3 regions of the Erwinia wuhanensis genome follow, and region 2 is predicted to be linked to each of the others. Evidence: predicted binding sites of a transcription regulator. Region 2 holds the regulator's gene; each other region holds the start of a gene.
What was found. The regulator CRP, encoded in region 2, controls carbon source genes, mostly activating them, when cyclic AMP is high. The targets are predictions, from matches to a motif close to ATGTGANNNNNNTCACAT.

Region 1 (5,784 bases), on a different contig from region 2:
ACGACCGTCACGGCTGAAGCCGCCCGGACGACGCTCGCCGCTACCGCTGCGCTCGTTGCTGAAACGACGACCGCCTTCGCTACGTCCGCCTTCGCTACGCGCGCCGCCGAAACCGCCGCGACCTGGCGCACCGCTACCGCGACGCTCACCGCCACGATCGTTGCTGCGAGGCTGCGCATCACCAATCAGCTGCATATTCATCGGCTTGTTCAGAATACGCGTGCGGGTGAAATGAGACAGAATGTCGCCCGGCATGCCTTTTGGCAGTTCGATAGTTGAGTGCGTACCAAACAGCTTGATGTTGCCGATGTAGCGGCTGCTGATATCGCCTTCGTTAGCGATAGCGCCAACGATATGACGAACTTCAACGCCGTCATCACGACCCACTTCGATACGGTAAACTTCCATATCGCCAACGTCACGACGTTCACGACGTGGACGATCGCCATCACGGGCTTCGCGAGGACCACGGTCCGGACGGTCGCCGCGACGATCGTCACGCTCTTTGAACTCACGACGCGGACGTGGAGCCGGATCTGCCGGTACGATCAGCGGACGTTCGCCCTGCGCCATTTTCAGCAGCGCGGCAGCCAGCGTTTCGATATCCAGCTCTTCTTCCGCAGGCTGCATTTTGCTCAGCAGCGCACGGTACTGTTCCAGATCGCTGCTTTCCAGCTGCTGCTGAACTTTAGCAGCGAACTTGGCCAGACGACGCTGACCCAGCAGCTCTGCATTTGGCAGCTCTACTTCAGGAATAGTCAGCTTCATGGTGCGTTCGATGTTACGCAGCAGACGACGCTCGCGGTTCTCAACGAACAACAGCGCACGGCCGGCACGACCTGCACGACCGGTACGGCCGATACGGTGAACGTAAGATTCGGCATCCATTGGGATGTCGTAGTTCACAACCAAGCTGATACGCTCAACGTCCAGACCACGTGCCGCTACGTCGGTAGCGATCAGAATATCCAGACGGCCGTCTTTCAGACGCTCCAGGGTCTGCTCACGCAGCGCCTGATTCATATCGCCGTTCAGGGCCGCACTGTTATAACCGCTGCGCTCCAGCGCTTCGGCCACTTCCAGCGTGGCGTTTTTGGTGCGCACGAAGATAATCGCCGCATCAAAATCTTCCGACTCCAGGAAGCGTACCAGCGCGTCGGTCTTACGACCGTAAGCGGTCCAGTAGCTCTGGCTGATATCAGGACGCGTGGTCAGGCTTGACTGAATACGCACTTCCTGTGGATCTTTCATGAAGCGTTTGGTGATACGACGAATCGCTTCTGGCATGGTGGCAGAGAACAGCGCGGTCTGATGATCGGCCGGGATCTGCGCCATAATCGTTTCAACGTCTTCGATGAAGCCCATACGCAGCATTTCATCGGCTTCGTCCAGCACCAGGCCGCGCAGGTTAGAAAGGTCTAACGTGCCGCGTTTCAGGTGGTCCAGCAGACGACCAGGCGTACCCACAACAACCTGTGGACCCTGGCGCAGCGCACGCAGCTGTACGTCGTAACGCTGGCCGCCGTAAAGGGCCACTACGTTAAGACCGCGCATGTGTTTAGAGAATTCAGTTACGGCTTCCGCAACCTGAACCGCCAACTCACGAGTTGGTGCCAGCACCAGGATTTGTGGCGCTTTCAGGTTGCTGTCAATGTTGTGTAGCAGTGGCAGCGAGAACGCTGCGGTTTTGCCGCTACCGGTCTGTGCCATACCCAATACGTCACGGCCCGCCAGCAGATGTGGGATACACTCTGCCTGGATCGGAGATGGCTTAACATAGCCCATGCCGTTAAGTGATTCGAGGATGGATTCGTTCAGACCCAGGTCAGCAAAAGTGGTTTCAATTTCAGTCATGTAGTACACGTGCCTCTTAGATTGCGGCGGCCAGTCTACATAACTCGTCGTGAAAACATTCAGTCATTTTCATCAAAAAGTGTGAACCGGCTCAAATTAGTGGTTTCGACGAACAAGAAAGCCCTCACCCGTGAAGATGATGACATTTCAAAAATCAGGCAAAAAAAGTTCGTCAGCTATTGCTGGTCAGATTCTGATAAATCGTCTTGTGTCTGGCCGAGTAGCGCCAGCTCCAACAATGCATATCGGTGCTCAACAAAGTTATGGACGTTGTTGGCAACCGTCAGCTTGAACAACGCTTCTGCGTTGTCCTTCTCCCCCAGACTTAGGTAGTGCTTACCTAAATAGAAGTTGGTTTCACTGAGATGTTCAGCGAGCGAGGTGTTATCCGTTGCGTCCGCCTTGAGCCTCTCCATCAGCGTTTTTTCGCTGATACGGCCCAGGTAGAACTCGACAATATTCCATCCCCATTGGTCTCTGTCCGCCTTATCGTAACGCTGCTTCAGCGCCACTTCTGCCTTGTCGGCGCTCATCTCACGTTCATCGAGATAGAGCCACAGGCTGCGGAAAGGATCGTTAGGATCGTCTTGATAAAACGCCAGCAGATCATCTTGCGCTAGTTTAAATCTTCCACCGTAGTAGAGTGCGATTCCGCGATTTAAACGCGCGTAATTGTAAGTTGGATCAAGCTCAAGTACAGAATCAAACGCTTCGTAGGCAGCATCAAAATTGCCTGCCTGCGTCAGATATATGCCTAAGTAATTGAATACTTCCGGCATATCCGGTCTGACAGACAGCGCTTGTGAAAAATCATTTCGCGCCAGTGCTCTCAAACCTAAACTATCATACAACACTCCGCGCTCATATAACAGCTGTGCGCGTTCATCATCGGTTAATGCCCGACTGGCAAGTATTTGTTCCATGCGCGCCAGGATCACTTCCTGCTGCAACGTAGGCTGTAGCGGAACAGCCAAAACCTCGTTGTTACGCCAATCCGGGTTGCTGCATCCTGCCAGCGTTAAAGCTGTCGCAACGAAACACCAGCGCAAAAAAGGCTTCATTCACCACTCCCAAATACAAACAATGGGATGATCATCCTTTCATCCGCCTGCCGTGCACAAGGTGTCGTCCTGTCCTCGCGATGGAACAGCTCTTCGCGTCGCCGCGAAGAGCTTAGTGTGCTGCTTATTCTGCTGAAGCTTCTGGCGCAGGCGCCGCAGCCGCTTCCGGCTCGGCCGCTTCCTTGATGCTCAGGCGCACGCGGCCCTGACGATCAACTTCCAGAACTTTCACCGGGACTTCCTGGCCCATCTGCAGATAGTCAGTGACTTTCTCAACGCGCTTGTCGGCGATTTGAGAAATGTGCACCAGACCTTCTTTACCGCCGCCGATAGCGACGAAGGCGCCGAAGTCGACGATGCGGGTCACTTTACCGTTGTAAATGCGGCCCACTTCGATTTCTGCCGTGATCTCTTCGATACGGCGGATAGCGAACTTCGCTTTGTCACCGTCGGTCGCAGCGATTTTCACGGTACCGTCATCTTCGATTTCGATGGTGGTGCCGGTCTCTTCGGTCAGCGCACGAATAACAGAACCGCCTTTACCGATCACGTCTTTGATCTTGTCCGGGCTGATCTTGATGGTATGGATGCGCGGAGCAAACTGCGAGATATCGCCGCGTGGCGTGCTGATAGCCTGTTCCATTACGCCCAGGATATGCAGACGCGCGCCTTTAGCCTGGTTCAGCGCCACCTGCATGATTTCGCGGGTGATGCCTTCGATTTTGATGTCCATCTGCAGCGCGGTGATGCCTTCACGGCTACCGGCTACTTTGAAGTCCATGTCGCCCAGGTGATCTTCATCGCCCAGGATATCTGACAGCACAACAAAGTTATCGTTGTCTTTAACCAGACCCATCGCGATACCGGCTACGGCCGCTTTGATCGGCACGCCCGCGTCCATCAGCGCCAGTGAAGCGCCGCATACGGAAGCCATAGACGATGAACCGTTGGATTCGGTGATTTCTGACACTACACGTACGGTGTACGGGAACGCGTCGCCTTTCGGCATTACGGCCAGCACGCCGCGCTTCGCCAGACGACCGTGACCAATTTCACGACGCTTAGGCGAGCCAACCATACCGGTTTCACCCACGGAGTACGGAGGGAAGTTGTAGTGGAACAGGAAGTTGTCGGTGCGTTCACCCATCAACTCGTCCAGGTTCTGTGCGTCACGCGCGGTGCCCAGCGTCGCCGTTACCAGCGCCTGAGTTTCGCCACGGGTAAACAGCGCGGAGCCGTGAGTACGCGGCAGCACGCCGGTGCGCACGTCCAGACCACGGATCATATCTTTTTCACGACCGTCGATACGCGGCTCACCACGCAGAATGCGGCTACGCACCACGTTCTTTTCCAGACCGTGCAGGATATCGCTGATTTCGCCTTCGTCCAGGCTTGCGTCTTCCGCCAGCAGCGCCGCTGTGGTTTCAGATTTGATCACGTCAACCTGAGCGTAACGCTCCTGTTTTTCGGTGATGCGGTAAGCGTCGCTCAGACGGGATTCGGCCAGCGCGGCGATGCGGCTGTTCAGCGCTTCGTTAACCGCTTCCGGCTGCCATTCCCAGCGAGGTTTGCCCGCTTCGGCAACCAGTGCCTTAATGTTTTCGATAACAACCTGCTGCTGCTCGTGGCCAAATACCACGGCGCCCAGCATCTGATCTTCGCTCAGCAGTTCCGCTTCGGATTCCACCATCAGCACGGCACCTTCGGTACCGGCAACAACCAGATCCAGCTTGCTTTCTTTCAGCTCGTCGGTGGTTGGGTTCAGCACGTACTGGTCGTTGATGTAACCCACGCGGGCAGAGCCGATTGGGCCGTTGAAAGGAATACCGGACAGGCTCAGCGCGGCAGAAGCGCCGATCATCGCTACGATATCAGGGTTAACCTGTGGGTTAACGGAAACCACGGTGGCAATCACCTGGACTTCGTTAACAAAACCTTCCGGGAACAGCGGGCGAAGCGGGCGGTCAATCAGACGCGCAATCAGCGTTTCGCCTTCGCTTGGACGGCCTTCACGACGGAAGAAGCTGCCCGGGATACGACCAGCAGCGTAGGTACGCTCCTGATAGTTGATGGTCAGAGGGAAAAAGTCCTGACCCGGCTTGGCTTTTTTCTGGCCAACTACGGTTACAAATACAGCGGTGTCGTCCATGCTGACCATAACGGCAGCGGTGGCCTGACGAGCCATCATACCGGTTTCAAGCGTGACGGTATGCTGACCATACTGGAATTTTTTTACGATCGGATTCAGCAAAATAATGTCCTTAACGTTCCTGGCAAGAGCTTTCTCCTGCCGTGACTCTTAAATCTTCATTGCATCCTCGCGACTAATGACAACCCTAATCCCTTATGGGACAAAGCCTCTCATTAGCCGCGCGAATCTCTGCAACTGAAGATCACACTCAGCAACAATACAATAGTTTGGCCTGGATTGCTGCCGCCCGACTGAAAAAAGGGGCCATAAAGGCCCCTTTTTAGCGAAACTCGCACAAATCTGCCTTTTTCCCCCTTTTCCTTCGTCGGACGACGAAAGCGAGGAGAGCAGACTGTAAGACTTAGCGACGCAGACCCAGACGCTCGATCAGGCTGGTGTAACGTGCAACGTCTTTACGCTTCAGGTAATCCAGCAGCTTACGACGCTGTGAAACCATGCGCAGCAGACCGCGACGGCTGTGGTGGTCTTTTTTGTGCTCAGAGAAGTGACCCTGCAGATGGTTAATCTGAGCGGTCAGCAGAGCAACCTGAACTTCGGTAGAACCACTGTCGTTAGCATCACGGCCGTAATCAGCAACGATCTGCGCTTTGTTTTCTGCACTTAGAGACATTTTACTACTCCAAATTTTAAGATAAATGTACAGGCGCCGATCTCTAA
Region 2 (5,784 bases):
CGCGCATACGCTGCCAGGCAAGCTTCTGCGGACTCTCTTCGTCCCCCAGCAGTTTCTGGAGCGCTTCCTGATAGGTTTCCAGCGCGTCGTGCGCATTCTGCCGCAGCAGGCCGCTTTGCCACTGCGGCCACAGCCAGATCATCCCGGCAAAGGCGATCAGGCAGCCCATCAGCGTATCCAGCAGGCGCGGCAGCAGAAAGTCGGCGCCGTTCAGCGACAGCAGCTGAAGCGAATATACCGCCGTCACGGTAAAGCCGATCGTCGCCAGGCCGTAATATTTGCGGATCACCAGATAGCCCGCCAGCGTCAGCGTCAGCATCACCAGCAGCACAGCCGATTCCGGCACCTGAAAGCGTAGCGTCAGCGCGGCCACCACCAGCCCGCCCAGCGTGCCCAGCGCACGGTGCTGAATGCGTACCCTGGTCGCGCTGTAGCCGTTCTGGCTGACAAACATCACCGTCATCAGCAGCCAGTAAGGCTTGGGCAGATTAAAGGAGAGCGCCAGGGTGCTGGCGAAAGCGAGCATAACCGCAAACCTGGCGGCGGTGCGCAGCGCGGCGGATTTCAGCGACAGATAGCTTCTGATGGCAGATAGCAGCGGCAGTCGTTTCTGACGATCCGCCATCAGATCGCGCTGGTAAAGCGGACGCTGGGTACGCAGCACGCGGGCGATACGGCTGAAATGCCAGGCGCAAAAGTTGCCGACCGGGTTGGCGGGATGCTGGCGGGCAATTTTTTCCAGCGCCTGCAGCTGTTTATCCATGCTGAAACGTGTCGGCAGACGGTGATAGAGAATATCGTCCGCCAGCTCGCGCAGCCTGGCCGCAATGGTCTGCGCGTTCCAGCGGATCACCGCCTCGGCATGGCTCTGCTCCACCAGTTTTTGCACCTCTTCCGGCTGATGCAGGCTGACGGCGATATGCTCCTGCAAATCCAGCGCAACCTGAAAAGCGCGGGTCAACCGCTTATGGTGATTATCGTTGCTGGCGGCCAGCATGTGCATTTGCTGATAGCAGGTATTGATAAGGTCGACCGCTTTTTGCTGGCGAGCCAGCAGCGGCGGCAGCGTTTTTTCCGGGTCGGCAAGCTGCGTCAGCAGGCTGTATTTGGCCTCGCAGTAGCCGGCCAGCTCGCGATAAAGCAGGCTGAGCGTTTCCCGCATCGGCTGCTCTTTCCACAGCCAGAACCAGAACCAGTTAAAGAGGCCGTACCAGACCGTGCCCAGGATATAAAGCGACGGCGGCTGCCAGATGGGCATCCGACCGGCCAGGCTCAGGGTAAAGATGCCGGCAATCAGCGCGCCGGGCAGCAGTCTGCCATGCAGCGGGCTGATTTCGCCGGTCACGCCCAGCAGCATGGCCATGGAAAACAGGATAATGGGCAGGGGAACGGCATAGTCGCCAAGATACTGCACCAGAAAGCTGCTGAAGGCGAAAAGGCCGCCGCCGATCAGCAGACGTTTAAAGAAGCGTTTATGGGGCGTATCCAGACCGGCGATATTGCAGCAGGCCGGCACCAGCGAGAACAGCAGGCCGTTTTGCAAATTGCCCAGCAGCCAGCCGACGGCGACGGGCAGGCAAAGCACCAGCGTCTGCCGCAGGGCGTAGTTAACTTCGGGATGGTAGATGAGTCGGCGCCACATTGCTTTGTACCCGCTGAAAAGGCGCAACGAAGGCATTGCGCCATGCAATCAGAGCGGTTTAGCGTGTACCGTAGACCACGATGGTTTTACCGTGTGCGGAGATCAGATTCTGATCTTCCAGCATCTTCAGAATACGGCCGACGGTTTCGCGCGAGCAGCCGACGATCTGGCCAATCTCCTGGCGGGTAATTTTGATCTGCATCCCATCCGGGTGGGTCATAGCGTCCGGCTGTTTGGCCAGATTCAATAGCGTTTGCGCGATGCGACCTGTCACATCGAGGAAAGCTAAATTGCCCACTTTCTCGGAGGTAACCTGCAGGCGGCGCGCCATCTGTGAAGAGAGACGCATCAGGATATCCGGGTTGACCTGGATCAGCTGGCGAAACTTCTTATAGGAGATTTCCGCCACTTCACAGGCCGTTTTTGCCCGCACCCATGCGCTGCGCTCCTGGCCTTCTTCAAACAGGCCAAGCTCGCCGATAAAATCGCCCTGGTTAAGGTAAGACAGGATCATCTCTTTACCTTCTTCATCCTTGATGAGCACCGCTACCGCGCCTTTGACGATGTAGTAAAGGGTTTCTGCTTTCTCACCCTGGTGGATCAGCGTGCTTTTGGATGGATACTTATGAATATGGCAATGTGACAGGAACCATTCAAGTGTCGGGTCTGTTTGCGGTTTGCCGAGAACCATTCGCTGTTATCCTCTGTTGTTATCGTGCCTAAATACAGGGGCAGAGTTCCCTGACAGGCGTTGAAATAGTCAAGCGCTTCCCATGCAGGAAAGTTATTCGGCTCTCTGTTGAGTGCCGGGCTCGTTATGTCGTCCCGTTTCGTCTGGTCTGTAGAGTACTGACGAAATACAGCCTTGTTTGTAGCACAGCTTTGCATGGGTGTCTTCTGTTGTCTCGCTTCAGCATAGCGGGAAATCTGCCGCGCTGCTGTTTTAGTTGCCTTAAGCCGACCGCGGCTTAACTAAATGAATTAGAGGAGTTTGTTATGCAAGCGAGCGTCAAATGGGTGGAAGGGCTGACCTTTTTGGGAGGATCCTCATCGGGCCATCAGATCGTGATGGACGGCAACGCGGGCGATAAAGCGCCCAGCCCGATGGAAATGCTGCTGATGGCGGCAGGCGGCTGTAGCGCGGCGGAAGTGGTTGCCATTCTGCAAAAAGGGCGTTTCACGGTAGAGAACTGCGAGGTGAAGCTGACGTCAACCCGGCGCGAGAAACCGCCGCGTCTGTTTACCCGCATCAACCTGCATTTTATTGTCAGCGGCAGCGGGCTGACGGATAAGGCGCTGGCGCGCGCGGTCAGCCTTGCGGTCGGGAAATATTGCCCGGTCGCGCTGATGCTGGGTAAGGGCGTGACCCTTACCCATAGCCATGAGATGGGCGTTACTTGATAGCTTTGCCTTCCATCAGGCGCTTGACCAGCGGCCCCATAATCAGCTCCATTGCCAGGCCCATTTTGCCGCCCGGCACCACCAGCGTGTTGATATGGGAGATAAAAGAGCCTTGCAGCATCGCCAGCAGATAGGGGAAGTCAATCTGTTCCAGCGCCTGGAAATGGATAACCACAAAGCTCTCGTCAAGCGAAGGAATGCCGCGCGCGGCAAAAGGGTTGGACGTATCCACGGTAGGGACACGCTGGAAGTTAATATGGGTGCGGGAAAATTGTGGCGTAATGAAGTTAATATAATCGTCCATTGAGCGCACCACGGAATCCATCACCGCCTCGCGTGAATGACCGCGTTCGCTGGTATCGCGGATCATTTTTTGGATCCACTCCAGGTTGACGATAGGCACCACGCCCACCAGCAGATCTACATGCTGCGAGACATTGTTCTGCGGCGTCACCACGCCGCCGTGCAGCCCTTCGTAAAACAGCACGTCGGTGGGTTCCGGCAGCGGCTGCCACGGCGTAAAAGTGCCGGGCACCTGGTTCCAGGGCACCGCTTCGTCATAGGTGTGCAGATATTTTCTGGACTGGCCGCTGCCGCTGCGGCCATATTCCGCGAAGGTTTGCTCCAGCAGCGAAAAATCGTTGGCCTCCGGGCCGAAATAGCTGATATGGCGGCCCATATCGCGCGCTTTGCGGATTGCCATATCCATTTCGGGACGGGTATAGCGATGGAAGCTGTCGCCTTCCACTTCCGCCGCGTGCAGGTTCAGCTGCTGAAAAATTTTGCGGAAGGCCAGGCTGGTGGTGGTGGTGCCCGCGCCGCTGGAACCGGTCACGGCAATCACTGGATGTATGGCGGACATAAACGAGTTTCCTGTGAACGTTATTCCGCCATTGTTATCACGTTTTGCTATAGCCTGTCATCTTCTGCCCAGGGGTGAGCGCGCGGCAGAGGTTATGCAATAAAGCCAAGCGCGAACAGCGGTTTAGCCGTCAGGAAAACGAGATCGCCGTCTTCCGACTAGCCAAGCGGTAAGAAGAACACGGCGTCGCCGATAGGCTTTTGCCCCCTCAGCGGGAGGCGTTAACGGATCTGGCCTTTAGGCATGATATTGACCGTCTCGTGCAGCTCTGACCAGACCAGCACCGCCTCGCCGTTTGTCAGCTGACGACGAACGTCATTGACTTTTTGCTCCAGCGAGCGCTCCTGCTCGCCATAGTCGGTGCCTTCCCGCAGCACGAAGGCTTCAATCAGGTTAGCGAGCGTGTCCGGGTCCAGTTCTTTCCAGGGAATAATCATCGTTGTCCAGCCAGGTTGAAAGCCATTGCGGTATACGCTGCTCCAGCCACATTTGCGGCCTGCGCAGCGTTCCCCCCACGAATCCCACATGTCCGCCGTGCTGCGTCAGCTGATACGTTACGCAATCGGGCAGCCTCTCGGTTGCAGGAATGACCTCGTCGGTCATAAAGGGATCGTCTTTAGCATGAATAATCAGCAGAGGTTTACGCACGCCGGAAAGCAGCGGCAGCGCGCTACAGCGGCGATAGTAATCCGTCGCGTCCACAAAACCGTGCGCTCTGGCAGTAATGGCGTCGTCAAACTCCCTGAGTCTCTTAAGCGCCTTAAGCTGCGTCAGATCGACAGGCAGCGTGCCGGGCCAGGCGTGCAGTTTGCGGGTGGCGTTCTGCTTCAGCAAGTTTAGCAGGTAGCGCTGATAGACACGCGAGAATCCCTGCTCCAGCCGCTGGCTGCAGGGTTCCAGCATCAGCGGCGCGGAAACGATAACGCCGGCATCCAGCAAACAGCTGTCGCCCTGTTGGCCCATCAGGCAGCCCAGCATATTACCGCCAAGCGAAAAGCCCACGGCAGCGGTCGCCACCGTTCCCCAGGTTTCCCGTAGCCAGCGTAAAAAATAGCTGGCGTCTTCGGTTTCGCCCGAATGATAAATGCGCTCGAGACGGTTCGGTTCGCCGCCGCAGCCGCGAAAATGCATCACCACGCCCAGCCAGCCGCGCTGTCGACAGGCCTGCAAAAGCCCGTGCGCGTAAGGGCTGTGAAAGCTGCCCTCAAGGCCATGAAAAAGCACCACGCGCGGCTTGTGGCTCGCCTGCGCCGGATCTTCGCTCCAGGCAAGATCGACAAAATCACTGTCCGGCAGCGGCAGGCGCTGCCAGTGCGGCTGCAAAGCGATACGGCGACGGACCAGGCGCGGCAGGATGGTTTGCAAATGCGCGTTGCTCATGCCCGCCAGTGGACGAAAAGTATTTTCCAGCGACCCGTCAAAATTCATCTTCAAAAGGCTTCCCGGATCCTTGTCGTACTGTTAGCTTCGATAAGTTTGTTGTTAAGTGGGGTGAGGAGCGCCCGTTTCATATGGAACTGAAACTGTTTTTGTCGATGCTGGGTTTTTTGTGGGTCGCTGCGATCACGCCAGGCCCTAATAATATGTTACTCACCGCCTCGGGCGCCAACTTTGGTTTTCTGCGTTCGCTGTGGCTGCTGATCGGCATCATGATCGGGATGCAGGTCATGCTGCTGCTGGTCGCGTTCGGTATTGGCGGCCTGATCCTGCTTTATCCTGCTTTGCATCTGGTGTTGAAAATCGCCGGGAGCGTCTATCTGCTGTGGCTGGCGTGGAAAATCGCCACGGCGAAATATGAGCGGCTGGATACCGGCACTCTCCCCACAGCGCCAATGCCGTTCTGGCAGGGCGGCCTGCTACAGCTGATCAATCCCAAAGC
Region 3 (5,784 bases), on a different contig from region 2:
CATTGTCGATGTGAAGGACTCTCATGATCGAACTCAAACACCTGCGGACGCTGCAAGCGCTGCGCAACAGCGGTTCGCTGGCCGCCGCCGCCGCTCAGCTTCATCAGACGCAGTCGGCCCTGTCCCATCAGTTCAGCGATCTGGAGCAGCGCCTGGGCTTCCGCCTGTTTGTGCGTAAAAGCCAACCGCTGCGCTTTACGCCGCAGGGCGAAATTTTGCTGCAGCTTGCCGAGCAGGTGCTGCCGCAGATCCAGCACGCTCTACAGGCCTGCCACGAACCGCATCAGGCCACGCTGCGTATCGCTATCGAGTGCCACAGCTGTATTCAATGGCTGACGCCAGCGTTGAGCAACTTCCGTCAGAGCTGGCCGCAGGTGGTGATGGATTTTAAATCCGGGGTGACTTTCGATCCCCAGCCCGCGCTTCAACAGGGGGAGCTGGACGTGGTGCTCACCTCCGATATTTTGCCGCGCAGCGGGCTGTTCTATTCGCCGATGTTTGATTTTGAAGTTCGCCTGGTGCTGGCGCCCGACCATCCGCTGGCGCAGGTTGATCATATTTCACCGGAAGATCTGGCCAGCGAAGTGCTGATGATTTATCCGGTGCAGCGGCAGCGCCTGGATATCTGGCGGCATTTCTTGCAGCCCGCAGGCGTCAGCCCGGCGTTAAAAAGCGTGGATAATACGCTGCTGCTGATCCAGATGGTGTCCGCGGGCATGGGCATCGCCGCCCTGCCGCACTGGGTTGTGGAAAGCTTTGAGCATCAGGGGCTGGTGGTGACCAAAACGCTCGGCCAGGGTTTATGGAGCCGTTTATATGCCGCCGTGCGCGACGGCGAGCAGCGTCAGGCAGTAGTCGAAGCTTTTATCCGCTCCGCCCGCCAGCACGCCTGCGAGCATCTGCCGCTGGTCAGGGACGCTTCCGCGCCGGGCACGCCGCTGCCGACCTCTTTGCATCATTCCTGAGCGGCCAGTACGGGCGATCGCTTTTGCGCGGTGGCCCTTTTAGCGCAGCCGTGCCTTTATAACGCGCTGGCCGCCTGCCTTTTTGCTGACGGTATTCCTTTATCCAGCGCCATTTGTCTCTATAATGCGGCCAACGATCCTGAACCAATGAGATTTTTATGACCAATAATGACGTTTTGCGCAGCGTGCGCTACATGCTGAGCCTGAGCGATGCTCAGATGGTTGGCATCCTGGCGCTGGCGGAAAGTGAAGTCAGCGAAGCGGAAATGCAAAGCTTCCTGAAAAAAGAAGACGAAGCGGGCTTTCGCGCCTGTCCTGACGTGGTAATGGGCTATTTCCTGAACGGGCTGATTTTTCAGCGCCGTGGCAAAAGCGAAGATGCGCCTGAGCCTTCTGTCGAACGCAAGATGACGAATAATATTATTATTAAAAAACTGCGCATCGCTTTCGATTTAAAAACCACGGATATTATTGACGTGCTTAAGCTGGCGGACTTCGCCGTGGGCCAGTCTGAAATTGGCGCTATTTTCCGAAAGCCAGGGCATAAAAATTACCGTGAATGCGGCGATCAGATTTTAAGGAATTTCCTGAAGGGAATGACAATGAAATTACGCCCTGCCCCTGTTAAAAAAGCTTAAATATTAGTGCAGCCTTCGGGCTGCCTGCTATTTAAAACGCTATCAAAAAATGCATTATTTATATTCCCTTCCTGCCTTTACAGGGCAAGTCACTCCTCATAATATCCGCCTGATATTTACACATTGTAAATATAGCGAACCATGAAAGAAGATATATTATGAGAGCGCAACTATCAGCAGCGCAGGTAAAAACCACGACACTACCAAAACTATTTTCGGCACGCTATTTTCTAAAATTTATAGGCTGCTTTCCCCGTCAGCGCTGAGTTATAGCACCGGGCAGGTAACGACAGCGGGGGAAGATAGCGGTAGCCGTATTGGCAAAACCAGTAAAACGAATGTGAATCTGCTGGTCAGTAAATCACGGCCGCACCTGGTTCACTAACGAGCCAGGCAAAGGCGTTAAGCAGGGCGTGTCGCGCCCCGCTTTTTATCGTCGTGCTATTTTTTGATCACCCAGTGTCGGTGTACCCATAGCGAGGCGAAAATTACCGCTGCGCCAACGATAAAGCTCGGCCAGTGCGGCTGCTGCTGCCAGATTGCAAGGTTAACCAGCAATCCGGCGGGCACGTGCATATTATTCATAATGCCCAGCGTGCCGGCATCAACCTGCGTCGCGCCGTAGTTCCACATAAAGTAACCCAGCCCGGAAGCCGCCACGCCCAGCCAGATCAGGATGCTCCACTGTAGCGTGGTGGTCGGCAGCTTCTGCGGATTGCCCCACAGGCACCAGGCGATAATCGCGACGAGCGCCGCGCCCATATAAAACCAGGAAAAGGCGGCGTGCTGCGGCATCGGACGCGTTTCCTGCAGGCGCTTGTAACCCACCATGCCAACGGCAAAGCAAAGGTTGGCAAGCTGCACCAGCAGCAGGCCAAACCAGAAGTGGTCGCTGACCTTGTCGTAGCGAATAATCGCCGCGCCCGCCACCGCCAGCAGCGCGCTCAGTGCATAGCCGGGGCGCACGCCTCTTCCGCTCATCAGGTCATAAATCAGGGTGATATAGAGCGGCGTCATCACCGTAAACAGCAGCAGCTCGGAAACGCTGAGGTAGAGGTAAGCCTCAAAGCTGAACAGATACATAATACCCAGCTGCAGCGCGCCTACGCCCATATAGAGCAGCAGCGTTGATGGCCGATAGCCGCGCCAGCGCAGAAACGGCAGGAAAACCACGGCGGCCAGCAGCAGACGGATCAGCACGGAAAAGACGCTGTCGACCTGGCCTGCCAGATATTCGCCGATCAGGCTGAACGAAAAGGCCCACAGGATAGTGGTGATTATCAGTAAGATCACGATAAAAACTCGCTGGTGAAAAGTGCGCACAGTGTAGCGAAATCGGCGTGGACGCGGGGAAATATCTGGTTGACATCTGATTGCAAAATGTACTCTCCTGTTTTTATCCTGCCGTTTGAGTGAGCCTGCTCACACTCCTTGCCGGCATGGCTAAAAGCATTCAGAGAAGCGTGCCGCATAATTCGTTTGATTGTCATAAAAATGTAACCTTTGGGTTCTTCTTCACAGCGAGGCCGCGCGTTTTCTTTTAGGCTCCTTCCGCTACGGATCGCGTTTATCTGTTGCTGCACGACGAAAAAAACGAATATAAATTGCCATTGGAGGCTGTTATGTTATCTGTTTTTAAACCTGCGTCGCATCGAACGCGCGTTGACACCAGCGAAATCGATCCGCTTTATCGTAAATTACGCTGGCAGATATTTTTTGGTATTTTCTTCGGCTATGCGGCCTATTATCTGGTGCGGAAAAATTTTGCGCTGGCGATGCCTTCGCTGATCGAGCAGGGTTTTTCTCGAGGGGATTTAGGCTTTGCCCTTTCAGGTATTTCCATCGCCTACGGATTTTCTAAATTTATTATGGGATCCGTTTCCGATCGCTCGAATCCACGCTACTTTTTGCCCGCCGGTTTAATTCTGGCGGCGGCGGTCATGTTGTTTATGGGATTCGTTCCCTGGGCCACCTCCAGCATTACCGTGATGTTCGTGCTGCTGTTTTTATGCGGCTGGTTCCAGGGCATGGGCTGGCCGCCCTGTGGACGCACTATGGTGCACTGGTGGTCGCACAAGGAGCGCGGCGGCATCGTTTCCGTCTGGAACTGCGCGCACAACGTCGGCGGCGGCCTGCCTCCGCTGCTGTTTCTGCTGGGCATGTACTGGTTTAACGACTGGAAAGCGTCGCTTTATATGCCCGCTTTCGCCGCCATTCTGGTGGCCGTCATCGCCTTTGCGTTAATGCGCGACACGCCGCAATCCTGCGGTCTGCCGCCGATTGAAGAGTATAAAAACGACTATCCGCCCGACTATGATAAAAGCCAGGAAGAGGAGCTGACCGCCAGGCAAATTTTTATGCAGTACGTACTGCCCAACCGGCTGCTCTGGTATATCGCGCTGGCCAACGTGTTTGTCTATCTGCTGCGCTACGGCATTCTCGACTGGTCACCGACCTATTTAAAAGAGGTGAAGCACTTTACGCTGGATAAATCCTCCTGGGCCTACTTTCTTTATGAGTACGCCGGCATTCCCGGCACGCTGCTGTGCGGCTGGATGTCCGATAAGGTGTTCAGAGGCAATCGTGGCGCGACCGGCGTCTTTTTTATGGTGCTGGTGACGATCGCCACCGTGGTTTACTGGCTGAATCCTCCCGGCAATCCGGGCGTGGATATTACCTGCATGATCGTGATCGGCTTTCTGATTTATGGGCCAGTAATGCTGATTGGGCTGCACGCCCTGGAGCTGGCGCCGAAGAAAGCCGCGGGAACGGCGGCGGGCTTCACCGGGCTGTTCGGCTATCTTGGCGGCTCGGTGGCCGCCAGCGCTATTGTCGGCTACACCGTAGATTACTTCGGCTGGGACGGCGGCTTTATCGTGATGATCGGCGGCGGCGTGCTGGCCGTTATCCTGCTGGTTATCACCATGCTGAACGAACACAGGCACAAAAAAGGGGCAACGCAATGAAAAAGCTTATAGCTATGCTGCTGCTGGGCGCTTCGTTCGGTACAGTGGCCGCGGAAACACACAAGATTGTAATTGCCCATCGTGGCGCGAGCGGCTACCTCCCGGAACACTCGCTGCCCGCCAAAGCGATGGCTTACGCGCAGGGATCCGACTTCCTTGAGCAGGATCTGGTGATGACCCGCGACGATCGGCTGGTGGTGCTGCACGATCACTATCTGGATCGCGTAACGGACGTGGCGGAACGCTATCCCGACCGCGCCAGAAAGGATGGGCGTTACTATGCCATCGACTTTACGCTGGCCGAAATCAAGGGGCTGAAGTTTACGGAAGGCTTTACGCTAAAAGACGGTAAGAAAGTGCAGACTTATCCGCAGCGTTTCCCGATGGGCAAATCGGACTTCCACGTGCATACCTTTGCCGAAGAGATTGAATTTATTCAGGGCCTGAACCACTCGACGGGCAAAAATATCGGCATCTACACCGAAATTAAAGCGCCGTGGTTTCACCGCCAGGAAGGCAAAGATATCTCCGCCAGGGTACTGGATGTGCTTAAGCAGTACGGCTATAGCTCGAAAAGCGACAACGTCTACCTGCAATGCTTTGACCATAACGAACTCAAACGCATTAAAACGGAGCTGGAGCCGCAAAGAGGCATGGACGTCAAACTGGTGCAGCTGATCACCGAAACGGACTCAAAAGAGACGCAGGAGCAGCAAGACGGGAAATGGGTGAACTACAGCTATGACTGGATGCTGCAACCGGGCGCGATGAAAACGCTGGCCCGTCACGTCGACGGCATCGGCCCTGATTATCATATGCTGATTGCCAACGGCTCGACCAAAGGCGCGGTTCACTTTACGCCGATGGTGAAGGAGGCTCATCAGAATGGCCTGGTCGTGCATCCCTATACCGTGCGGGCCGACCAGCTGCCCGGCTGGGTGGATAACGTGGACGAGCTGTACGACGCGCTCTATAACCAAGCGGGCGTGGACGGTCTGTTTACCGACTTCCCGGATAAGGCCGTGCGCTTCCTGAAGCGGTAAGCGTTGCCGCCTCTGTAACCAGAGGCGGCTTTTACCGGCTTCAGACGTTGTAGAGCTTGCGCAGATAGTTCGGCACCGCGTTATCCGCATTGCTGCCAATCACTTCCAGTTCCGGCAGCAGATCCTTCAGGCGCTGATGCGAGTTGCTCATGATGCAGCCTTTGCCCGCCAT

Region 1: the regulator CRP is predicted to act here: its motif matches at 1,934-1,951, upstream of yrbN (protein YrbN).
Region 3: the regulator CRP is predicted to act here: its motif matches at 3,014-3,031, upstream of glpT (glycerol-3-phosphate transporter).

Annotation. Positions count from the first base shown of each region.
Region 1 covers NZ_JAUJUH010000003.1:95,806-101,589, reverse strand. The annotation lists gene QZH36_RS08245 (DEAD/DEAH family ATP-dependent RNA helicase) at 1-1,854, opposite strand, end outside; gene yrbN (protein YrbN) at 1,871-1,927, opposite strand; gene nlpI (lipoprotein NlpI) at 2,031-2,915, opposite strand; gene pnp (polyribonucleotide nucleotidyltransferase) at 3,040-5,166, opposite strand; gene rpsO (30S ribosomal protein S15) at 5,468-5,737, opposite strand.
Region 2 covers NZ_JAUJUH010000009.1:47,981-53,764, reverse strand. The annotation lists gene QZH36_RS19165 (YccS/YhfK family putative transporter) at 1-1,642, opposite strand, end outside; gene crp (cAMP-activated global transcriptional regulator CRP) at 1,701-2,333, opposite strand; gene QZH36_RS19155 (OsmC family protein) at 2,639-3,043, shown strand; gene QZH36_RS19150 (phosphoribulokinase) at 3,036-3,905, opposite strand; gene QZH36_RS19145 (YheU family protein) at 4,127-4,342, opposite strand; gene QZH36_RS19140 (hydrolase) at 4,299-5,333, opposite strand; gene QZH36_RS19135 (LysE family translocator) at 5,417-5,784, shown strand, end outside.
Region 3 covers NZ_JAUJUH010000011.1:60,660-66,443, reverse strand. The annotation lists gene metR (HTH-type transcriptional regulator MetR) at 24-965, shown strand; gene QZH36_RS20825 (YehS family protein) at 1,124-1,603, shown strand; gene QZH36_RS20820 (carboxylate/amino acid/amine transporter) at 2,045-2,896, opposite strand; gene glpT (glycerol-3-phosphate transporter) at 3,226-4,569, shown strand; gene glpQ (glycerophosphodiester phosphodiesterase) at 4,584-5,612, shown strand; gene yigL (sugar/pyridoxal phosphate phosphatase YigL) at 5,653-5,784, opposite strand, start outside.